Regions from separate parts of the Cupriavidus sp. PB-02 genome, predicted to be linked through region 2. Evidence: riboswitches for the same ligand, from Rfam matches in the RefSeq annotation. Region 2 holds a riboswitch; each other region holds the start of a gene.
What was found. Region 2 has a riboswitch for glycine ahead of AC10V3_RS22245 (D-amino acid dehydrogenase). Riboswitches for the same ligand answer to the same signal wherever they lie in the genome.

Region 1: it holds a riboswitch for glycine, as region 2 does, so the genes downstream of both, gcvT (glycine cleavage system aminomethyltransferase GcvT) here and AC10V3_RS22245 (D-amino acid dehydrogenase) in region 2, are expected to answer to the same signal.
Region 3: it holds a riboswitch for glycine, as region 2 does, so the genes downstream of both, AC10V3_RS09675 (D-amino acid dehydrogenase) here and AC10V3_RS22245 (D-amino acid dehydrogenase) in region 2, are expected to answer to the same signal.

The regions. Positions count from the first base shown of each region.
Region 1 covers NZ_CM177694.1:4,226,559-4,234,621, reverse strand. Annotated here, with positions in the region: gene AC10V3_RS20020 (L-serine ammonia-lyase) at 1-713, opposite strand, end outside; gene AC10V3_RS20015 (DUF421 domain-containing protein) at 763-1,317, opposite strand; gene gcvP (aminomethyl-transferring glycine dehydrogenase) at 1,422-4,352, opposite strand; gene gcvH (glycine cleavage system protein GcvH) at 4,451-4,831, opposite strand; gene gcvT (glycine cleavage system aminomethyltransferase GcvT) at 4,931-6,058, opposite strand; glycine riboswitch at 6,159-6,282, opposite strand; glycine riboswitch at 6,304-6,390, opposite strand; gene AC10V3_RS19995 (YMGG-like glycine zipper-containing protein) at 6,488-6,715, opposite strand; gene AC10V3_RS19990 (UvrD-helicase domain-containing protein) at 6,987-8,063, shown strand, end outside.
Region 2 covers NZ_CM177695.1:332,548-340,610, reverse strand. Annotated here, with positions in the region: gene AC10V3_RS22265 (DUF3597 domain-containing protein) at 261-701, shown strand; gene AC10V3_RS22260 (TlpA family protein disulfide reductase) at 761-1,279, opposite strand; gene AC10V3_RS22255 (sialidase family protein) at 1,276-2,496, opposite strand; gene AC10V3_RS22250 (TonB-dependent receptor) at 2,522-4,795, opposite strand; glycine riboswitch at 5,064-5,166, shown strand; gene AC10V3_RS22245 (D-amino acid dehydrogenase) at 5,299-6,606, shown strand; gene AC10V3_RS22240 (branched-chain amino acid ABC transporter permease) at 6,661-7,647, opposite strand; gene AC10V3_RS22235 (branched-chain amino acid ABC transporter permease) at 7,677-8,063, opposite strand, start outside.
Region 3 covers NZ_CM177694.1:2,015,734-2,023,796, forward strand. Annotated here, with positions in the region: gene speB (agmatinase) at 1-277, shown strand, start outside; gene AC10V3_RS09665 (branched-chain amino acid ABC transporter substrate-binding protein) at 454-1,530, shown strand; gene AC10V3_RS09670 (MFS transporter) at 1,785-3,155, shown strand; glycine riboswitch at 3,221-3,320, shown strand; gene AC10V3_RS09675 (D-amino acid dehydrogenase) at 3,470-4,723, shown strand; gene AC10V3_RS09680 (hypothetical protein) at 5,516-5,812, opposite strand; gene AC10V3_RS09685 (GNAT family N-acetyltransferase) at 5,812-7,131, opposite strand; gene AC10V3_RS09690 (IS5 family transposase) at 7,857-8,063, shown strand, end outside.

The DNA of each region.
Region 1 (8,063 bases), on a different replicon from region 2:
TTGAACGGGCCCGGCAGTTCGCCGTCGGTGCGGCAGCCGCGCGCCACGCAGGCCTGCATCACGTCCCAGATATGCAGCAGGCCGCTGGTGACCTCTTGCTCGCTGCGCCACGTCAGCTCGTTCTCCATCATCAGCCGCGCAATGCTCTTGCCGCTGGCCTTGGCCATCTCGAGCATGTCCTTGCCGCTGCGGAACGGGTGCGGCAATTGCTGCGCGGCGTTGAGTACCTGCGTATTGGGTGCGCCCGCGGTAACCACGAAGCCGCCGCCGACCGACAGGTAGCGCGCCTCGCGCAGCGAAGCGCCGCTGGCATCGAAGGCATGGAACTTCATGCCGTTGGGATGCTCGGCCATGGCCTCGCGCCGGTAGAAAGCGATGTGTTCCTTCTCGACGAAGGGCACGATGTGCTTGCCCAGCAAGGACAGCTCCCGGCTGGCGCGCAGCGCGGCCACCCGCGTGTCGATGGAATCGGGATCGATGGTGTCGGGGGCCTCGCCCATCAGGCCGAGGATCACGCCCTTGTCGGTGCCGTGGCCCTTGCCGGTGGCGCCCAGCGAACCGTACAGCTCTGCGCGCACGCTCGCCACCTGCGGCAACAGGCCGTCGCGCTCCAGTCCCTGCGCGAACATCAGGGCCGCGCGCATCGGGCCCACGGTATGCGAGCTCGACGGGCCGATGCCCACCTTGAACAGATCGAAAACGCTGACTGCCACGGAATGTCTCCAGGATGGCCCGTGAAGGGCACTTGTGCGTGCTGTAAGGTCAGACCGGCTCGTCCATGCCGGGATGGGTCCAGATCGTAGGCCTGCCTGTGGCCGTGGTACTGGTGGCGGGGGCCTCGCCCTGCTGCGCTCGCTCGCGCATCTTGACCGAGACCGTGCCGTCGGTTTCCAGGATCGCGAAATGCACCTGCCCGACGCTGTCGCAGCCGGCATGGCGCAGCGCCTTGTTCAGGTCATCGAAGCTGATGTGCTCGCGCTGCATCACGTCGCGGTAGACCTTGCCGTCGTGCACCAGCACCTGCGGGCGCCCCTCGACCAGGAGCTCCAGCTTGCGGAAACGCCACGTCAGGAAGCCGATCATCGCGTTGGCGCCGACCAGCGTCACCGCCAGGATCAGCCCGGCGCTGACCGAGTTGTCGCCGGCGTTCATCGCGTTCTGCACCGCGTTGGAAATGACCAGCAGCAGCACCAGGTCGAACGGTGTCAACTGCCCGATCTGGCGCTTGCCCGACAGGCGCAGCAACCCCAGCACCGCGCCGTAGACGATCAGCCCGCGCAGCACGAATTCCCACCAGGGGGCACTCAGGTTCCACATGCAGCCTCCGCTCAGGACGGCCACCGCACGGCGCGGTGCCCTACATATCGAGCATAGTGCTTTGGCGGGCGCCCGGTGCCGCGGCGGCCCGCCGGACCTGCATGTCAGTCGACCACGTAGTCGCTCACCGGCACGCAGGCGCAGAACAGGTTGCGGTCACCGTACACGTTGTCGGCACGGCCAACCGGCGGCCAGTACTTCTGCGTGCGCAGCGATGCCACCGGGTACGCGGCTTCTTCGCGCGTGTACTTGTGGGTCCACTCGTCGGCGGTCACGACCGCAGCGGTGTGCGGCGCGTGCTTGAGCGGGTTGTCGTCGCGGTCGAAGGTGCCGTCGGCAACGCGGCCGATTTCCTGGCGGATCGCGATCATCGCGTCGATAAAGCGGTCCAGCTCATGCAGCGCTTCGCTCTCGGTCGGCTCGATCATCAGCGTGCCCGGCACCGGGAAGCTCATGGTCGGGGCGTGGAAGCCGTAGTCCATCAGGCGCTTGGCCACGTCTTCATTGCTGATGCCGGTGTCCTTCTGCAGCGGGCGCAGGTCCAGGATGCACTCGTGCGCGACCAGGTCGTGCTGGCCGGTGTACAGCACCGGATAGTACGGCGCCAGGCGCTTGGCGACATAGTTGGCAGCCAGGATCGCGTTCTCGGTGGCGGCGGTGAGGCCGGCCGAACCCATCATCGCGATATACATCCACGAGATCGGCAGGATGCTGGCCGAGCCGAACGGCGCCGCCGACACGCCGCCGATGCCGCGGTCGTCGCGGCGATAGCCGACGCTGTCCTGGTTGGGCAGGAAGTCCGCCAGGTGCGCGCCGACCGCGACCGGGCCCACGCCCGGGCCGCCGCCGCCGTGCGGGATGCAGAAGGTCTTGTGCAGGTTCAGGTGCGAGACGTCGCCGCCGAACTGGCCCGGCGCGGCGGTGCCGACCATCGCGTTCATGTTGGCGCCGTCGACATAGACCTGGCCACCGTGCTGGTGCACGATCTCGCAGATCTGCTGCACGCCCTGCTCGAACACGCCGTGCGTGGACGGGTAGGTGATCATGATGGCCGCCAGGTTCTTGCTGTGCTGCTCGGCCTTCTTCGCCAGGTCGTCCAGGTCGACGTTGCCGTCCTCGTCGCAGGCCACCACGACCACCTTCATGCCGGCCATCTGCGCCGACGCCGGGTTGGTGCCGTGCGCCGACGACGGGATCAGGCAGATGTCGCGATGGCTCTCGCCGCGGCTGGCGTGGTAGGCGTGGATGATCAGCAGGCCCGCGTATTCGCCCTGCGAGCCCGCGTTGGGCTGCAGGCTCACCGCGGCGTAGCCGGTGGCGGCGCACAGCATGGCTTCGAGCTGGTCGATCATCTCGCGGTAGCCCACGGTCTGGTCCAGCGGCGCGAACGGGTGGATCTGGCTGAACTCAGGCCACGTCACCGGGATCATCTCGCTGGTGGCGTTCAGCTTCATCGTGCACGAGCCCAGCGGGATCATAGTGCGGTCCAGCGCCAGGTCCTTGTCTGCCAGCATGCGCAGGTAGCGCAGCATCTCGTGCTCGGCGTGGTGCGTGTTGAAGACCGGGTGCGTCAGGTATTCGGTGGTGCGTGCCAGCGCTGCGGGGAACGCGTCCTGCGTGGCGGCTTCGAGCTTGTCGAAGTCCAGGCCCGTGGGCAGCGGCTTGCCTTGCGTGAAGACTTCCCACAGCGCGACCACGTCGGCGCGGGTGGCAGTCTCGTCCAGCGAGACGCCGACGCGCGTGGCGCTGACATGGCGCAGGTTGAGGCCGCGCGCGGTGGCGGCGGCGTGGATGGCCTCGGTATTGAAGCCGGTTTCCAGTGTCAGCGTGTCGAAGAAGGTGGCGTTGGTGCGCGCGAAGCCGAGCTTTTCCAGACCGGCGGCCAGCGTCGCGGTCAGGCGATGCACGCGCTGGGCGATGCGCTTCAGGCCCTGCGGGCCGTGGTAGACGGCGTACATCGATGCCATCACGGCCAGCAGCACCTGCGCGGTACAGATGTTGGAGGTAGCCTTCTCGCGGCGGATATGCTGCTCGCGCGTCTGCAGCGCCAGGCGGTAGGCCTTGTTGCCCTGCGCGTCGATGGTCACGCCGACCAGGCGGCCCGGCATCGAGCGCTTGAACGCATCCTTCACCGCCATATAGCCGGCGTGCGGGCCGCCGAAGCCCAGCGGCACGCCAAAGCGCTGCGAGTTGCCCACGGCCACGTCGGCACCCCATTCGCCCGGCGCGACCACCAGCGTCAGCGCCAGCAGGTCGGCGGCGGCCACCACCAGGCCGCCGGCAGCGTGCACGGCGTCAGCGATGGCACGATAGTCGTTGACGTCGCCGTTCACGCCCGGGTATTGCAGCAGCACGCCGAAGGCGCCGGCCGCGGCGGCGTCGGCAGCGGGGCCGACCTTGACTTCGATGCCCAGCGGCAGCGCGCGCGTGCGTACCACTTCCAGCGTCTGCGGCAGCACGTCGTCCGCGACGAAGAAGATGTTCGAATCGTGCTTGTTCACGCGCTGCAGCAGCGTCATCGCCTCGGCGGCGGCGGTGCTTTCATCCAGCATCGACGCATTGGCGATATCCAGCCCGGTCAGGTCGGTGACCATCTGCTGGAAGTTCAGCATCGCTTCCAGGCGGCCCTGCGAGATTTCCGGCTGGTAGGGCGTGTAGGCGGTGTACCAGGCCGGGTTCTCGAAGATATTGCGCAGGATGACCGCCGGCGTGACCGTGTTGTAGTAGCCCTGGCCGATAAAGCTCTTCAGTACCTTGTTCTTGCGCGCGAGGCCGCGCAGCTTCTCGAGCGCCGCTTCTTCGCTGAGCGGCTCGGTGAACTCGCCCATCGGCATGCCGTCGCGGCGGCGGATGGCGGCGGGGATGACGGCGTCGATCAGCGCGGCGCGGCTGTCATAGCCGAGCACCTTCAGCATGTGCTGCTGTTCGGGGGTATCGGGGCCGATATGGCGGGCGGCGAAGGCGTCGCGCGCCTCCAGTTCGGCCAGCGTGGGCCGGTTACCTTGGGCGGCGTTCATGGGAAGCGGGGCGTTCATTGGCAAGAACCTCGTGGGGGGCGCGTCGGCAGGTGGTCAGCCCGCCGGCGCGCGTCTGTCTGCAGTGGCCGGTCCGCGCGGGACCGGCGTGGCCGGCGTCAGGCGCCGACGCTGGCCTTGTACGCGTCGGCCGACATCAGGCCATTGACGTCGTCGGCGTTGGCCGGCTTGAGCTTGAACAGCCAGGCGTCGAAGGCATCGGCATTGACGCTTTCCGGCGCGGCCGTGGCGGCCTCGTTGACGGCGATCACTTCGCCGGCCACCGGAGCGTAGATGTCGGAAGCGGCCTTCACCGATTCCACCACTGCCAGCGCATCGCCGGCACCGACCGACTTGCCCACTTCGGGCAGTTCCAGGAAGACGATGTCGCCCAGCGCGTCCTGCGCGTGGTCGGTGATGCCGATGGTGAGCGTGCCGTCGGCTTCGACGCGTACCCACTCATGCGACTCGGTGTACTTGAGGTCAGCGGGGAAATTCATGGAGGTTCTCCGGATACAGATCTGTTTCTTGTTGGGTGATGCCTGCCCGGCGAAGCTGCCGGCAGGCGAGGGCGACCGTTGGGTGAGCGGGTTTTCCCCTTAGCTCACGAGTGCCTTGCCATTGCGCACAAACGGCAGTTTAACCACAGTCGCACTGAGTTTGCGGTCGCGGATCTCTACCTGCACCGTGTCGCCGACATTGACGCCCTGCGGCAGGCGCGCAAAGGCGATCGACTGCGACAGCGACGGGCTGAAGGTGCCGCTGGTGATCTCGCCGTCACCGGCCGCGGTGATCACCTTCTGGTGCGAGCGCAGCACGCCGCCCTTGTCACGCAGGATCAGGCCGAGGAATTGCTGGCGCGAACCAGCCGCGGCCAGTGCCGCCTTGCCGGTGAAGTCGCGTTCGCTCTGCAGGTCGACGGTCCAGGCCAGGCCCGCGTCCAGCGGCGAGGTGTTGATATCCATGTCCTGGCCGTACAGGTTCATGCCGGCTTCCAGGCGCAGCGTGTCGCGCGCGCCCAGGCCGGCCGGGCGCACGCCCGCGGCGTTCAGCTTTTCCCACACGGCGGCGACGCTCGCGGCGGGCACCACCAGTTCGAAGCCGTCTTCGCCGGTGTAGCCGGTGCGGGCGGCCATGATTTCGCCGATGGCCGGGTCCTGGACCACGACGGCGTTGAAGGGCTTGAGGGCGTCGGAGGGCTGGGTCGACGGGAACGTGCTCCACACCTTGGCGCGGGCGTTCGGGCCCTGCACGGCGACGATGGCCAGCGGCTGCACGCCCTCGGGGGCGACGTCTTCACGGCGCGGGGTGATGGTCACGCCGCTGCCGGTGGCGGCATTACGCGAGCGGATCCAGTCGATATCGCCCAGCGCGGTGCTGGCATTGACCACCAGGCGGAAGCGGTCCTCGGCAAAGAAGTAGACGATCAGGTCGTCGATCACGCCGCCTTTCTCGTCCAGCATGCAGGAGTAGAGCGCCTTGCCCGGCGTCTGCAGCTTGTCGACATTGTTGGCCAGCAGGCCGCGCAGGAAGGCGCGGCTATTGGCGCCGCTGAGGTCCACCACGCACATGTGCGACACGTCGAACATGCCGGCATCGCTGCGCACGGCGTTGTGTTCTTCGATCTGGGAGCCGTAGTTGACCGGCATGTCCCAGCCGCCGAAGTCGACCATGCGGGCGCCGAGGGCGCGGTGGATGGCGTTGAGGGGCGTGGCCTGGAGCGTCATGGAATCCTCGGGGGCAGTCTCGGGTTGCGAAAACGAAAAAAGGGTCATCCGCCGCAACGCTCGCCGCGCCAACAATATGGCGTAGCAATCCGCTGCGGCGGATGACCCCTCTGTCCTCGATACCTGAGAGATTACAAGGCGGATCCGTAGACCCCATCCTCGTGCGCCCCTTCGGTGGGCACGCTCGCCATGAATGGCGGGTGCCGCTCTCCAGAGTGCGGCATGCATTGTGTGCATGTTGCATGCCGATCCGATCGGTCCGTGGTGCCTGAGAGTTTTCGGGTGATACCCCTTCGGCGGCGCAGAGATGCGCGCTCTCCCGGTCGGATGCGCGCAATGTACGGGAGGCCCCGGCCTTTGTCAAACGCGGGCCGGAAGCCGCCCGGCGGCTGTACCCGTTCCTGCGCCCCGCCGCCAGGGGCGGCGAATTTACTTCTTCTTGTCGTCGGTGACGACGTTACCGATCACGCCGCCCACGGCCGCGCCACCCAGCGTACCCAGTGCACTGCCTTCGGTGAGGATGGCGCCGCCCACGGCACCCGCGCCCGCGCCGATGGCGGTGTTGCGTTGCTTCGGGGTCATGTCTGCGCAACCGGCAAAGGCCGCGACCGTTGCGCCGATCAGGGTCACCTTGGTCAAAGTTTGCAGGGTTTTCATTGTTGGCTCCGTGTGATGATTAATGCATGTCCGAACGGCCGCGCAGGCTGGGGGACACATTAGTTAGATCGGCGCCCTATGCGATCGGCTCCGGCCTTTACGAAGTGTTACGCCAGTGACACAACGGGAGCTGTCAATGCGATTTGCGCTGACTGACCGGGGGCGGCCAGCGTGTTAACATCAGCAGCTTTGCCGCCGCTACCTTTCGCGCGAGCTGGCGCGTCCCGCCTCTCTTGCCGATTCCCCTTCCGTCTCCAACCGCGCCCCTCGCATGACCCACGGCCTGAACCCCGCCCAATCCGAAGCCGTCCGCTACCTGGACGGGCCCTGCCTGGTGCTGGCCGGGGCAGGCTCGGGCAAGACCCGCGTGATCACGCAGAAGATCGCGCACCTGATCGAGGACAAGGGCTTCGAGCCGCGCCATATCGCCGCCGTCACCTTTACCAACAAGGCGGCCAAGGAGATGCAGGAGCGCATCGGCAAGCTGATGGAAGGCAAGACCACGCGCGAGGGCAAGCGCATTCCTCTGAAGCAGCTGACGGTCTGTACCTTCCACTCGCTCGGCGTGCAGATCCTGCGCATGGAGGCCGAGCATGTGGGCCTGAAGCCGCAGTTCTCGATCATGGATTCGGACGACTGCTTCGGCCTGATCCAGGAGCAGCTCGGCACCACCGACAAGAAGCTGATCCGCGGCGTGCAAAGCACGATCTCGCTGTGGAAGAACGGCATGGTCGACCCCGAGGCCGCGATCGCGCAGGCGGCCAATGCCGACGAGCACCAGGCCGCGCTGGTCTACCGCAACTACGTAGCCACGCTGCACGCCTACCAGGCGGTGGACTTCGACGACCTGATCCGCTTGCCCGCCGAACTGTTCGCGCGCAATGAAACGGTACAGCTCAAGTGGCAGAACCGCCTGCGCTACTTCCTGGTCGACGAATACCAGGACACCAACGCGTGCCAGTACCAGCTGCTCAAGCTGCTGGCGGGCGGCTCGCACCTGCGCGCGCCGGCCTTTACCGCGGTGGGCGACGACGACCAGGCCATCTACGGCTGGCGCGGCGCCACGCTGGACAACCTGCGCCTGCTGCAGACCGATTTCCCGGCCCTGAAGGTGGTCAAGCTGGAGCAGAACTACCGCTCCACCGTGCGCATCCTGGAAGCGGCCAACGCGGTCATTGCCAACAATCCCAAGCTGTTCGACAAGAAGCTGTGGAGCGAGCACGGCATGGGCGATCCCATCGCCATTCACCCGATGAACGACGAGGAGCACGAGGCCGAGTCGGTGGTGTTCCGCCTGTCCGCGCACAAGTTCGAGCGCCGCGCGCAGTTCCGCGACTACGCCATCCTC
Region 2 (8,063 bases):
CCAATCCGGAGCGCGTATCGCCGGACGGCAACACGGCGCGGCCGCGCTGGCCTGCGGCGTAGGAGGACCGATCGTCGTGATTGTTCTTGAAGGCGGTGGCGCGTACGCCGTCATGTGCAGCAAACGTCGTGACGAACCTGGCCCGCGCTGCACGCAACATTTACAAAGCGTCAGCGGCAGACCGGCGCCCGGGCGCAGGCGGCACCATGGCCCGGAACATGCGTGCGCTGTAGCCCCCAACACCAATTCAGGAGCCAGCCATGAGCATCTTCAAGGACATCCTCAACAAGCTGCTAGGGAAGGCCAAGCCGGCTGCCACGACCACCGCCGGCACGCCGACATCCGCCGGCGCGACGCCGTCGGGCCCTGCCACCACCGCGCCGGCAGGCGGCACCGCCCCGGGCAGCGCCGGGGCGGCCACTGCGGCCAAGCCCGAGCCGCTGTCCGGCGTCGATGTCGAGGCCATCATGGACCGCCTCGTCACGGAAGGCGGGCAGAAGCTGGAATGGCGCACCTCCATCGTCGATACGATGAAGGCGCTGGGCGTCGACAGCAGCCTGGAACACCGCAAGGAGCTGGCGCGCGAACTTCAATACAGCGGCGACATGAACGACTCAGCGGCGATGAACATCTGGTTGCACAAGCGCCTGATGCAGGAGCTGGCGGCGAATGGCGGCAAGCTGCCGAAGGAATTGTCCTGAGGCATGGCGCCGGCCCGGCCGCCCCTTGCGGCCGCCGGCGCCGGCGCGTCCGGGCGAACTCAGCCGGCGATGCCGGCCCAGCGCAGGTGCTTGTCCCAGTCCGCGTCGCTGATCACGCCTGACACGCCCTGCCGCTGCCCGTCCGCGCGATAGAAGTAGGTGCGCGGCATCTCCCCCATCCAGTCGGGATCGACCGCATAGCGCAGCCGTTCCTGTGGCTCGCTGCCGGACACCCATGCGTTGCGCGTGAGGTTGACCCGCCTGAGCAGCTGCTGCACCTGCGGCAGCGCCTCGGGATTGTCCATCGCCAGCGTGACGACGCGCAGGTCAGGATAGCGCGCGCGCAGCTTGCCGATGGCGTCGAAATTGCGCTTGCAATAGACGCAGTCGAGCGACCACACCAGCAGCACGAACGGATTGCCTTTCTGGCTGGCGGTGAGTTGTGCGGCGCTGGCGGATTCGAATACGGCCACGCGGCTGGTTGCCGCATCATCCTTCTTGCCGGCGGCATTGGCGACGGACCTGCCCATCAGGGCAAACGCTGCGGCAGCCAGCAGCTTGCGGCGGATCGGCTTCATGCGCCCTCCTTTGCCAGCGGGAACACCTGGAAGCCTTCGGCCTCGGTGCGCCACAACACGTAGGCGCGGCCTGCATGCTGCAGCACGTGTGGTTGATCGGAGTCGCGCTCGGTGCGGGCCACCTGCCGGGTCTGCCAGGTCTTGCCGCCGTCGTGCGACAGCATGGCGGACAGGCGCGTCTGCTGGCCGTCGAACGACTTCCAGGCGACCGCGATCTCGTTATTGTCGAGCGCGACAATATCGGCATGCTGCGCGCGCGGGTCTTCGAGCGGGCGCTGCGCCTGCAGCTTGCCGTCCTTCCAGCGGCCGACCGACACCGTGGGCTTGCCTTCGCGCATGTTGAACCAGACCATGTGCAGCGTGCCGTCCGGCGCCACCGACGCGCCCGGCCCCTGATGCGGGCAGGCGTCGATGCGCCAGTCGTCGAAGGTGGCGCGCTGCAGCGGCGTGGCGGTGCCGTCGGCGCCAAGCTGCGCGAGCGCGTGGTCGCGTGCGTTGGGCGGGAACACGTGGCGCCACAACGCCAGCATGTTGCCGTCGGGCGTGGGCGACATGGCAATGCGGCAGCATTCGCACGACTGGTCGGCGATCTTGTAGTCGCCCTGGAAGCTCTTGCCGTGGTCGGCCGATACCGCGTAGTAGATCGCGGCGCCGGCATACGGCTGCTTGCGCGCCTCGGCGGCGATGACGTCGCGCTTGTCGATCCAGCTGACGAAGATGCGGCCGGACTGGTCGACCGCGATGGCGTCGAAGCGGTGCGTGATCTCGTCGCGATTGGCATGTACCGTCAGCGGCGTGGCGAAGGACTTGCCACCGTCGGTGGAGCGCGCAAAGCGGATAAAGCCGGTCCAGGGCTTGGGCCGCGGCTGGGTCCAGGTGACGAAGATCTCGCCGTCGCGCCCGGTGGCCACCTTGGGCCGGCTGTCGTGGTCGGCGGCAACCGGCTCCGGCGTGCTGTTGATGTGCTGCGCGGGTCCGAAGCTGCGGCCGAAATCCGTCGACGAACGCACCGCGACATAGGGGCCGTCCTTGTAGGCGATCCACAGCTTGCCGTCCCGGTCGAACGCGGCGCCGGTGCCCAGTTCGCTCATCTTCGCGGCCTTGGCCTGGCCACCGTGGCCGCCGTGGTTGCCATGCGTTTGCGCGGTGCCCGCCAGCGCGGTGCAGGCCAGCAGCCCGGCAACGAGAAAGCGAAAGCCGGGGCGCATGCCTGTCATGGTTGTGGTCAGCCTGTTCAATTGCTTAGAAGGAGAGCTTGGCCTCGGCGTAGAACGTCCGCCCCGGATACGGGTGGTAGACGTAGTAGCGCTGGTCGGTCAGGTTGTCGATGCCAAGCCCGAGGCGCACGTTCTTGGCAGGCCGGTAAGTCACCTTGACATCGAAGGTCAGGAAGCTGCTGGTGCCGCCGAAGGTGTCAGGGTTGACGTCCGAATTGTCGAGCGTATTGTACTGCCGCCCGGAATAGGTCATGGCCAGCGTGCCGGCCCAGGCCGGCGTGATGCGATAGGTGCCGACCAGGTTGGCGCGCCACTTGGGGATCCGGTAGAAATACTTGCCCACCGAGGCCGGGTTGTTGGCGTTCTCCAGCGTCTTCGAATGGTTGTAGGCGCCGCTGGCCGACAGGTCGAAGCCGTTGATAAAGACATCGCGCGCGTCATACGCCAGCTCGATGCCGCGCGTGCGCACGCGGTCCACGTTCTGGAAGCTGGTGACGGTCGGGAACACGGTGGTGTTGGTCTGGCTCACCAGCGCGTCGCGGATATCGTCCTCATACACCGAGACGCGGAAATACGCCCGCTCCACCGTCCGCTCGAAGGTCAGGTCCTTGGAGAACGAGCGCTCGGGCCGCAGGTTGGGATCGTTGTTGATCAGCGAGGTGCCGGTGATGCGCCCCTGGAACAGCTCGCTGACAGTCGGGTAGCGATAGGCCTGGCCCAGCGACAGCCGGCCCAGCCAGTCCTGCCCGATCGCTTTCTCGAGCGCCAGCTTGGGCGACCAGTTGGATTCGCTGCGCACCGGGTAGCCGATATTCACGCCGGGTTGGCTGCGGCTGCCGTCATAGGCGCGCCAGTGCTCGTAGCGCACGCCGGGGATCAGCTTCCAGTCCGGGGCGAAGTACCAGGCATCCTGCGCATACAGCGCCTGGGTCTCGGTCTTGCCGGCAAAGGCATTGTTGAAGGCGGTGATGGTCGCCGCCTGCCAGTCCGAGGTGTTGTAGGTGGTATTGGTCAGCCGGTAGTTGTCGTAGTGGTAACCGAAGGTGACCCAGTGCCCGCCCTGCAGTTGCTGCGGACGGTAGTCGGCCTTCAGGTCCAGCGTGCGCCAGCCGGTGCCGTCGCCATAGGTAACGGTGCCCGGACCGTTGCCAGCCGTGCTGGCGGTGCGGCTCACGTCCTTACTGACATCGAACAGCGACGCCACGCCGGAGAAGTTCCAGCCGGTCTCGTTGCGCGTGCGCAGCGACAGGCCGTAGAGCCAGCGCGCGTCCTCGCCGTTGCTCGGGGCAAAGGCGTTGGCGGGAATCACATAGCGAAAGCCTCCGATATTCACCGGGCCGCTGGAGACGACGTTGCCGTTGGCATCGCGCAGGTAGCTGCCGGTGGCGCTGGAGCGGTCCTGTTGCCAGTACGCGGCGGTGAACTGCGCTTGCAGCGTATTGGTGATGTCATAGCCCAGCTTGACCTTGAGCTGGTCCTGCACCGTGTGCGTGACGCCCTCGCTGTTGACGCCCATCACCACGCGGTCGGCGCCGGTCTGGTCCTTGTCGAAGAAGGCGCCGGTGACCGGCTTGTCGGCGGAAGTGGCGCGCGCGGACGAACGCGCCGCGGTGTAGAAGCTCAGCGGCTGGCTCTTGCTGTCCTGCCGGTCCACGCTGACCAGCCAGGAGAACGGGCCGACGCGGTCGCCCACGTAGGCGTTGGCATGCACGCCGTTGAAGTTGTCATGCGTGCCGTACAGGCCGAAGCGCTGCGTGAACAGCTGCACGCTGGCATCGCCCTCGAATTTCTCCGGGGTGCGCGTCGAGATCAGCACCGTCGCGCCCAGCGAATTGCCCGGGTACAGCGCGGAATACGGGCCGTACAGCACGTCCACGCGCTCGATCTCGGCGGCATTGACCAGCGACCAGCGCGGCGGAAATGTGAAATCCGAGCCCAGCAGGTTGGACAGCAGCAGGCCGTCCGCATAGACTAGCCCCCGCGCCGACTGGCGCGAGCTGGTGCTGCGCACCGAGATGATCGAATTCATATCGCCGATAAAGCGCTTGCGCACGGCGAGATTGGGCGCGTACTTGAGCGCGTCCTCGGTGTTCACCACATTGAAGTCCGCCATGCGCTTGCTGCTGATGCCATAGGCCGGCGACGGCGTATTGGGCGGCGTGGCGGGAGTTTCACTACGCTCGGTCTTGGCCGAGACCACCACCTCCTGCAGTGGCTCAGGCGCGGCAACCTGGGCGCCCGCCATGCCGGGGCCCATCAGCGCGGCCGATGCGGCCAGCGCAATCCGATTTCTCTTCACTGGAAAACCTTGTTCTCGTCTTTTTTGGCTCGCCTGCCCTGCGCGCGCTGTGTGTCCGGCGCTTCCTCCCGAGAGCGAGCGCTGACATTTTAGGTGGCAAGCAGGTCCCGGCCGGTGCGACATAGCGACGCGGGCGACGCCGGAGCCGCGGTGAAAGTGCTCGCCTCGTCCCACGGCGAACGGTGGATTGCCGCATCGCGCCACTCGCGTAAACCCGCATATCCAAGGCCGTGCCTTGTCTCTACATTGCCCGGATTGGCGTCAAGCCAGTGTGATGCTGGGAGAGACTGTTCCGGCGGCAACCGCCGCGGGACAGCGCCGAAGGAGCAACCGCCCCGGAAACTCTCAGGCAAAAGGACCGGTATCACTAGCAGTGCACTCTGAAGAATGTCCGGCGTCATCGTCCGCCGGCATACCGAAGGAGCAAGCGCGCATCGCCCCGGCGAGGCGTCGTGAATCTCTCAGGTCCAGAACAGAGGGGGCGTCCGCTACGCATATTGCGTATGGACTCCCACCATCGACGTTCCTGGAGCCTTCAGCTCATGAAGACAATCGCCGTCATCGGCGGTGGCATCACCGGTGTCACCACAGCCTACGCGCTCGCCCGGCGCGGATTCTCCGTCACGCTGTTCGAACGGCATCGCTATGCCGCCATGGAGACCTCGTTCGCCAATGGCGGACAGCTGTCCGCCTCCAATGCCGAGGTCTGGACCCACTGGTCGACCATCGTCAAGGGGCTCAAATGGATGCTCAGGAGCGACGCCCCGCTGCTGGTCAATCCCAGCCCGAGCTGGCACAAGCTCACGTGGTTTGCCGAGTTCATCGCGTCGATCCCCCACTACCGCAGCAATACTGCCGAGACCGCGCGCCTGGCCATCGCGGCCCGCGAGCACCTGTTCGCCTGGGCGGCGCAGGAGGGCATCGATTTCGACCTGAAGAAAGAGGGCATCCTCCATATCTACCGCGACAAGGCCGGCTTCGAGCATGCCGGCCGCGTCTCCGCGCTGCTGGCGCAGGGCGGGCTGGAGCGGCGCGCCGTGACGCCGCAGGAGATGCGGGCGATCGAGCCGACGCTGGTGGGCTCCTACTACGGCGGGTATTTCACCGAGAGCGACTCGACCGGCGATATCCACAAGTTCACCAGCGGCCTGGCCGCGGCCATCGACCGGCTCGGCGTGCGCTGCCTCTACGGGCAGGACGTCAGCGCCGTCAAGACCGACGGCAGGCGCGCCAGCGTGACCGTGCAGCAAGGCACCGATACGTCCACGTCGACCTTCGACGGCGCCGTGATCTGCGCCGGCACCGCCAGCCGCGCGCTGGCGGCCGGCCTGGGGGACCGTGTCAACATCTACCCGGTCAAAGGCTATTCGATCACGGTCAACCTGGCCGACGAGGCCAGCCGCGCCGCGGCGCCGACCGTCAGCCTGCTCGACGATGCAACCAAGCTGGTCACCAGCCGCCTGGGCGACGACCGCTTCCGCGTGGCCGGCACCGCGGAGTTCAACGGCTACAACCGCGACATCCGCGCCGATCGCATCCGGCCGCTGGTGGAGTGGGTGCAGCAGTGCTTCCCGGGTGTCAGCACGCGCAGCGTGGTGCCCTGGGCCGGATTGCGGCCGATGATGCCGGACATGCTGCCGCGCGTAGGCCGAGGGAAAGCGCCGTGCGTCTTCTACAACACGGGGCATGGGCACCTGGGCTGGACGTTGTCCGCGGTGACGGCGGATATGGTGGCTGGGGTGGTTGAGCAACACCTCGGCGCAAAGACGGCGGTCGCGCCGGCTGCGGCGCTGGCATTGGCCAAGGCCTGAGCTCGCGGGTGTTTTCTCCCCTCTCCCGCAAGCGGGAGAGGGGAAAACCGGGCCTCATCCAGGACTTCGCCCCAGACTGCCGACGATGCCCCTGCGGAACGTCAGCACGCAGACGATGAAGATAATGCCGGTCACCATCGACACCGATTCCCCGAGCCCGTTGAACCAGTCGATGCCCGTCGCGGCCGCCAGGTAGCTGCCCAGTTCGCCGAGCTTGTTCTCCAGCGCGACCACGACAAAGGCGCCGACGATCGGCCCGGACAGCGTGCCGAGGCCGCCCAGCAAGGTCATCAGGATGACCATCCCGGACATCGACCAGTGCACATCGGTCAGCGTCTCGAAGCCCAGCACCAGCGCCTTGATCGAGCCGGCCAGCCCCGACAGCGCCGCCGACAGCACGAAGGCGGTCACCTTGAAGCGGTCGACGTCATAGCCCAGCGAGATCGCGCGCGGCTCGTTCTCCTTGATCGCCTTCAGGATCTGCCCGAACGGCGAATGCACCGTGCGCACGATCAGCGCAAAGGCCGCGACGATGATCGCCAGCGCCACGTAGTACAGCGTCAGGTCACTAGACAGCGACAGCACGCCGAACAGCTTGCCGCGTGGGATGCCCTGCAGGCCGTCCTCGCCGCCGGTGAACGGCGCCTGCAGGCAGATGAAGAACAGCATCTGCGCCAGTGCCAGCGTGATCATCGAGAAGTAGATGCCCTGCCGGCGGATCGCCAGCGAGCCCACCACGTAGCCGATCAGAGCGCCGGTGGCCGTGCCCAGGATCAGGCCGATCTCCGGCGTCACGCCCCAGGCCTTCATCGCATGGCCGGCCGCGTAGCCGGCGCCGCCAAAAAAGGCCGCATGGCCGAACGACAGCAGCCCGGTGTAGCCGATCAGCAGGTTGAAGGCGCATGCAAACAGCGCGAAGCACAGCACCTTGAGCACGAACACCGGATAGGCCCCTGCCAGCGGCGCCGCCAGCAGGCACGCCAGCAGCGCCACGTACAGTGCCCGCCGTGGCAGGCGGCGTACCGCCTGCGGTGGCTGCATTCCCAGTGCAGCGATAGATTGCCCGTTCATCATTTCTCCTTTCCGAACAGCCCTGCCGGGCGCAACAGCAGCACGATCACCATGGTCACGAACACCACGGTCGACGATGCTTCCGGATAAAACACCTTGGTCAGCCCTTCGATCACGCCCAGACCCAGGCCGGTCAGGATCGCGCCCAGGATCGAGCCCATGCCGCCGATCACCACCACCGCGAACACGATGATGATCAGGTTCTGCCCCATCAGCGGCGACACCTGCATGACCGGCGCGGCCAGCACGCCGGCAAACGCCGCCAGTGCCACGCCGAAGCCGTAGGTCAGCGTGACCATCAGCGGCACGTTGACGCCGAAGGCCTCCACCACCTTGGCGTTCTCGGTGCCCGCGCGCAGGTAGGCGCCCAGCCGGGTCTTCTCGAT
Region 3 (8,063 bases), on a different replicon from region 2:
CGTACGCTATTACCTGACCATCGACATCGACGGGTTCGACGTCTCCATCGCGCCTGGCACGGGTACCCCGAGCCATGGCGGGCTGACTTACTACGAGGGTCTGGAATTGTTCGCTGGCCTGGCCGAGCAAGGCGAAGTGGTGGGGATGGACCTGGTAGAAGTCGCTCCCGACTATGACCATACGGGATCCACCGCCATCCTCGCCGCGCAGCTTTTGCTCAACACGATCGGCCGGGTGATGCACCAGCGCAAGCTCAAGCGCGCCGCTGCACGCTGAGCGCGAAACGGGCCGCGTCGTCATCAAGCATGCCGTCGTCTTTACATGGCCACGCAGCGCGCCATTCACCGGCGTCGCGCGAGTTGGCAAAAAGGGGAGCCGCAATGTTTCGTCAATTTCGTTTCTACGTGGGCCTGGCCGCCGCCGTGCTGGCGTGCCCGTTGCCGTCCTTCGTCATGGCTGCGGAGCAGCAAGTCGTCAAGGTCGGCCTGACCGGCCCACTGTCCGGCCCGCAAGCCGCCATCGGCAAGGACAATGAAAACGGCCTGCGCATGGCCATCGATCAACTGAATGCGCAAGGCCTTGTCGTCAACGGCAAAGCCGTGCGCTTTAGCCTGGTCTCCGAGGACGACGCTGCGGATCCGCGCACCGGCATGTCGGTTGCCCAGCGCCTGGTGGACGGGAACGTGAAGGTGGTGTTCGGGCCGTTTAACTCGGGCGTCGCCATCCCGATCTCCCGCCTGCTGGACCAGGCCGGGGTAGTGATGGCAACGGTTGCTTCGAACCCGGCAGTCACCCAGGCCGGGCACACTTATGTCTTCCGAATTTCGGCCAATGACAGCCAGCTTGGCAAGCGCATGGGCGAGTTTGCTTCGGTCAAACTGCGCGCCAAGCGTTTCGCGGTCATCGACGACCGGACCGCTTACGGCCAGGGTGTGGCGGACGAGTTCGTCAAGGCAGCCAGGGCGCAAGGCATCGAGATCGTCGCCCGCGAATACACCTCGGACAAGGCCGTAGACTTCGTCCCGATTCTGACCCGAATACGCGGCATGAAGGTGGACGGCATCTTCTATGGTGGCTACTACTCGCAGGCCGGACCCCTGCGCAGCCAGATGAAGCGGCTCGCCATGGCCGACGCCTATCTGCTCGGTGGCGATGCGATGTGCAATATCGAACTGGCCAGGCTGGGGGGCGATGCCGTGGACGAGCACGTGTACTGCCCGCAGGGCGGTCCCGTGCTCGAGAACACCGGCCCGGGGCGCCAGTTCAAGAGCGACTACAGGAAGCGCTACAACACGGATCCGCTCACTTACAGCGCGTCTATCTATGACGGCCTCAGGTTGGTAGCCCAGGCGATGAAAGCAGCCAACTCGGTCGAGCCGGCGCAGTACCGCGCAGCGCTGGCGGGTATCGATATGCAGGGCGTGGCCGGCCGATACCGCTTCGACCCCAACCGCGACCTGCGGGATTCGCCGATCACCATCTACACCTACCGCAACAGCGCCCTGGTGCCATTGCCGCAGGACAGGTAGCGCCAGTTGGCTAGCCTGCCTCGCCGGCAGGCGCGACATAGCCGTGGCATCGGGATTTCGTTTTCTTGTCGAAGGATCGGCGATCCGCTGTATCGCTGCGCCTTCTTACCCTGCATTAGGAGTTCAACACCCCGTATTACCCGCAGAGCAGATCCACAAGACACACCACAAGACTGGTCGCCGGTTGCATGCGGCAAAAGCCCATGCCTGGATAGACATAGCGCGATCAGGACAAAATAATTCGGAGACAGAGTATGAGCAACACGAAATCCTTGCGCGGCACGGAACTGCTGCCAAGCGGCAATCGCCCGGGACACCCAGCGAGCCAGGCCCGCAGCAGCGCCGTGGAAGCCGACACCAGGCAGGTACTGCGCCGCGCTACCGCAGCGGGCTTTATCGGCACCTTCATCGAGTGGTTCGACTACGCCGCCTACGGCTTTCTTGCGACCGTCATTGCGGTAGTGTTCTTTCCCAAGAGCGACCCGACCACCAGCCTGATGGCGACCTATGCCGTATTCGCGCTGTCCTTCGTCGTGCGTCCGATCGGAGGGGTGATCTGGGGGCATTTCGGCGACAAGTTCGGCCGGCGCAATACGTTGTCGCTGTCGATCATGATCATGTCCTGCTCGACCTTCCTGATCGCTTTCCTGCCGACTTATGGGCAGGTGGGCCTGTGGGCGCCGGTACTGCTGCTTGTCATTCGGCTGGTCCAGGGCTTCTCGGCTTCAGGCGAATACGCCGGCGCCTCGGCGTTTCTTGCCGAATATGCACCGAACCGCAAGCGCGGGCTCTACACCAGTGTCATTCCCGCCGCGGAAGCCGCCGGCCTGCTGTTCGCATCGCTGTTCGTCGCCGGGCTGCATACGGTGCTGACCTCCGGACAGTTGCTCGAATGGGGCTGGCGCGTGCCGTTCCTGTTGGCCGCCCCTTTTGGGCTGGTTGGCCGTTACATCCGGCTTCAACTTGAAGATACGCCGAAGTTCGTCGCGATGGAGCAAGCCAATCATGCACCGCAGGCGCCGCTGCGCGAGTTGCTCACCTCGCATCGCCGCACCATGCTGATCGGCTTCGGCGTGACCTGCCTGAACGCCGTCGGCTTTTACTTGCTGCTCAGCTATATGCCTGTGTACCTGTCAAAGGAACTCGGCATGAGTGACTCGGTTTCCTTCCTGGTGTCTACCGTATCGCTGGCTAGCTATGTGGTGATGATTTTCGTGATGGGCTTTCTTTCCGACCGGTTCGGGCGGAAGACGATGCTGGTTTCCGCCTGCATCCTGTTTGCGCTCTTCACGGTGCCGCTGTTCCATTCGCTGTCGAGCGCCAGCATCGTCGGCATCTTGCTGATTCAGGTGGCACTGGGTGCCTTCCTCACCATCAACGACGGCACGCTGCCGTGCTTCCTGTCGGAGAGTTTTCCGACCCGTGTGCGATATAGCGGCTTTGCACTGTGTTTTAACAGCGCGAACGCCTTGTTCGGCGGCACCGCCCCCCTGGTTGCGACCTGGCTGATCAGCGCCACGGGCAATAAGCTCGCGCCAGCCTGGTACCTGGTCGGGGCCGCGGTGGTGTCGCTGATTGCCATCCTGGCCAGCCGTACGCCCTCGGGCGGTGCGTTGCCGGACTGAGCAAGCAAGGGGCGCAGCTTGACGCATAAGCTGTGATCCCGGGCAGCCCGGCCGCTAAGCGGCTACAAGACGACGCAGGAGAGACCGGGGATGGTGCGTGCCATCCCCGGCGCCGACGGAGCAACCGCCCCGGAAACTCTCAGGCAAAAGGACTGTGGCGTCGATTCAAGAATCTGGAGAGTGGCGTTGCAAGCAATGCCCACCGAAGGGGACGGCACCGGTCACCGGCCGATGCCAAAACTCTCAGGTACCGGGACAGATGGGGTAGGAAGCCGAGGATTCGGCCATCGCTTTCCCTGACAGAGGACCCTGCCATGTCTCAAATTGTGATTATAGGCGCCGGCATTACCGGCGTCACCACTGCCTACACGCTGTCGAAACTCGGATACGAGGTGACAGTCGTCGACCGCCATCTTTATCCTGCCATGGAGACATCGCTCGCCAATGGCGGCCAGCTCTCCGCGTGCAACGCGGAAGTCTGGAACAGCGCGGGAACGATACTCAAAGGGCTGAAGTGGATGCTGAAGCGCAACGCGCCGCTGCTGGTGAACCCGAAGCCGTCGTGGCACAAATACTCATGGATGGGCGAGTTTGTGTCGAACATCGCCCATTATCGGGAGAACACCATCGAAACGACGAAGTTGGCCATTGCCGCCCGCCAGCATCTCTTTGCCATGGCCGAGCAGGAGAATATCCAGTTCGATCTGGAGCGGCGCGGCATCCTGCACTTCTATCATGACAAGGCCGCTTTCGAGGCTGCGGGCAGGACGAACGCGCTACTCGTGGCAGGGGGACTGGAACGCTTTACAGTGTCACCGCAGGAGATCAAGGAAATCGAACCAACGTTGCAGGGCGAATACTTCGGCGGATACTTCACGCCATCCGATTCGACCGGGGATATCCATAAGTTCACGCGCGGCTTGGCGCTCGCTTGCGAGCGGCGCGGCGTGCGCTTCCTGCAGGGCATGGACGTGCGAACCATCGACCTATCCGCCAGCGTCGTGCGTATCGGCCTGCAGGCGTTGGACAGCGCGACGTCGCCATCGGCAAACGCTAGCGCGGCGTACGAGATCGCCGGCGACGCACTGGTGGTTTGTGCGGGCGTGGGCAGCCGACATATAGCCGGCATGCTCGGCGACAGGATCAACGTCTATCCGGTCAAGGGGTACTCCATTACGGTGCACCTGGACGATGCAGACAGCGTGGCGAACGCGCCGTGGGTCAGCCTGCTCGACGAAAGCGCAAAGATCGTGACGAGCCGACTCGGCAACGACAGGTTCCGCGTGGCAGGTACCGCCGAATTCAATGGACAAAACCGTGACATCCGAGCCGATCGCATCGAGCCTCTCGTGTCATGGACGCGTCGCAACTTCCGAATCAATACCTCCCGCGTAGTCCCCTGGGCGGGGCTTCGCCCGATGATGCCGGACATGATGCCGCGCGTATCAAAAGGCAGGGCGCCAAGGGTGTTCTACAACACCGGCCATGGCCATCTTGGATGGACGTTGTCTGCTGCAACAGCGGCAACGATCGGCACGACTATCGCCGAGAGCTATCCCGTTGGGTAGGAGGCAGTCGGACAGCAAGACAAGTGACGCCCGCGTTCGTAGGCCCTCTGAATATGGTGCAGACCTGGCGAACGGGAGCGAGAACGTACTAAGTAGGGGGGGCAAGGCAGGTATCTCGTTCCGGGTAGGAGCGAGCTTCGCATGTCGGCGCCGGGGATTCATCTACTGCGCGTGCGTCGACTGGCGGCCCCTTGCTGGGGACCGGACAATGCTGCAACTCCCTATCGTCCTGTCGCCAGAGATGCCCGCCGCGGCCAATGTCCCCAAAGGCCGACAATGCGCCCGACATGATGCGTGCACGAAGGCGCGTTACTTGGGCGGAGCGGACGTTCGAATGTCCGCGTGAAGTAGTGGGCGAGCGTCGGTAAATGCCCTTCTCGGCCGTCAGCCCACAGGAAAGCCGCATCTCGCTGACCTTGCGCCAGTTCTAGAAGCCGTTGGCTGGTGCCGGGAGCAAGAGCTTCCTTTGAGAAGGCGGCACGGCGTTTCGATAGAAGCGGGGACTGCTGCTCCTCGCTGCGGCCGCACAATAGTGAGCCCGCAAGGGCGGCAGTGCGTCCCATAACGGTTTGCCACGCGCGGCCTTTCCTAGCGAACGTGCTCCCCGTCGCGGCTAATGGCGATGGACTAGACGGTGCTGGCTAGCTCGGCTGGCCACGGCTACGCACAGACGCCAGAACCTCCTTGAGGTGGTTTCTTTCTTCCTCCTCCTCACGTTCCTTTGCTCCGTCAGAGTTGTTCCATGCGCCAGGACTTTCAGAATCGAAGAACACTAGGCGGTCAACGCTACCTTCAAACAACTCGACAGCTCGCCTGATAGTGTCGGCATTCTTTTTGCGTACAGAGACGGCCAGCGCCCGTGGCTTTTGTAGCAGAACTTGATGATCGTGCTTCCCGTTTCTGCTGCCAATTCTTGTCGGTCACTAGTCCTTTAATGACAATCTTTTGTAACTGGGCTTGATAATCGTCGCTGGCGGTAAATCCGAGGGAGTGGGCTTCGGCGCGCATAAGCGATTGCGAAGCTGGAAACCCCAAACGGATGAGGACGATGGCATCGGAAGGAATTTGCTCATTAAGTTTGCTCAACATCAGCCGCGCGCAGTCAGTTGCAGCAGGGATCGTTCCTCGATGGCCACCATCGCAATGATGGTTTTCTGGTCAATCGTGTGGCGCCAGGTCAAGTAGCCGACAATGCCGTCGTCACTTCGTGCAACGTGGCGCCGGCTCGTCTGCCGGGAGCTGTCTACCGTTGCCCATTCCGCCAATTGTTGTGACGGGGGGACGTTCCATTTAGACAGCATGGCCCTGATGTCTGTGTCGTCAGCGGGCTGGGCTTCGTTAAATACTAAGACCCGATCAGGTTTGGTTCCAAATGCTGTGATTTCGACGGGGTGTGGCTCTTGAAGAGTGAACGCCGATGGGGATAGAACATCAATTCCATATTTGTCTCGAAGATCGGCTGCGGCGTCCAAGATGGTTGCATCACTCGTTACCAGGCCCTCCAGCCCATGGGAGATCGCGGTTGCCAGATGCTTTAGATCCGACCTGTCGTTAGGAGTCAGTGCGTTGCGTTGGCTTCTTTCGCGAAATACGAGTGCTTCAAGTTCCGTGATGAGCTGTTTGGAGCCATCATCAAGTACTTGGTATGCTGGCAAGATCGATGCAAAGTCTTGCATAGGGTCGGTCTTTCCGGGAGGGCAAGACCTTGCCAGTTCGTTGCGAATTTCGGAGCTGATCGCTAGGCTACATACTTGCATTCGCTCCGCGCGAAGCAGGTTGACGACATCGTTGCGTCGCTGTCTTCGAGGTCCCAGATCGAACAAGACGTTCATATCCAGGAGATAAGTAGGCTTGCCAGTTCCTGCAGCGAAATTGAGACCAAGTGGATTCATTGAACTGATCCCGCTCACACCGAAGAGTTGTGGTGAGGCTAGTTCATGGTTCCGTACCACGATCATGCGCCGCCGCTTACCGCGGCCTCCTCCGGGCTCAATGCGCTGAACATGGAAATTCTGTGCTTCCCAAAACAGATTCGATTCGGACAAATCTTCCGCCACACGCGCTTCAATCGAGACGTACTGGAGATCTGTCAGATGGCGTTTGAGTCTTTCAACAAGTCTTTCACCTAACCCCAATCCGCGGAAGTCTGGGGCGACAAAAACCTGGAGTATCTTTGCCCTTGGCTGTCGAAGGTCAAGGAGTATGTGTCCCGCGTACTGACGCTCGTCGCCGTTCTCGTTTGCCGCAACAAAGAGGTTTCCTTTGGTCGCGTACTCTAGATAGACTGAACTTGGGAAAAAACCGAGCGCATCTTTGGCTGAATCGGCCGCGCTTCTAACACTCTCAACGAATGGAACGACATCCTGTCGTTGAGTCAGTATCGATACACCCTTCTGCAAGTGGTCCATGACCCTTGTGGTGTTTGAGTTGTCGCCGCGTGGAGTGTACCGGCACTAGCGATCACAATTACCAAAGCAAGGAACAGTTCCTCGATCGAGCCGTTGGTGTGAGGAACCGGAGTTCGTCGGACTGCGTTTTCCCAAAAATCAATGACTTAACAGTTAATTCCGTCGCCGCTCAGCTGTCTTATAACCGGAATTAGCTGGACTGCCATGACGAGAAGCGCGAATTAGCTGGACTGGGCCGCAGACGCTTTTCGCCCACGCTCCCCCCTCGCCAGCAATGTGGTGGACATAAGTCAATCGTCCGCAGCCAGGCGCGTCCAACGGTCTGGCGCCTCAGGGTCGGCCGCTGTTAGCAACAGCGTCTCTCCGCATTGCCGGCAGCGATACGCGAAGGAGTTTTCGCCACTTGTGGTGCGCAGCGTTGCCGACTTTACCAACTTTGGATGCGGCGGAAAATAGCCGGGCCGGTCTAGTTGCGACAGGCAAAGGGCGCACAGAGACATTTTTTCAGCCAGCACGAATTTCTTGTTTGCTTTAGTTTGGAAAGCAGTCAGCCTCGGGTACACAACCGAGGTAGGCGGAGGCATCGCATAACTGTGGTTCTCTGGTGGCTGAGGCGAGGCTAAATTAGTGAACATCGTTAAGGAAATGCTGATCAATTCACCCACAGGTCATCTGACGGAAAGCATGGCGCGTTGAAGGTGAAGGCGTTGAAAACAAAGACAAGGATGAAACAAACGAGCTTTGCCGATGTTGAGTTCGCGAAGAAGAAGCGCGTGACACGGCGCGAGAAGTTTCTCGGTGAGATGGATCGGATCGTGCCGTGGGCACGGTGGACCGCGTTGATTGAGCCGCTGTATCCGACGAGCGGCCGTGTTGGGCGGCAGCCGATTGGCGTGGAGAGGATGTTGCGGATGTACTGTCTGCAACAGTGG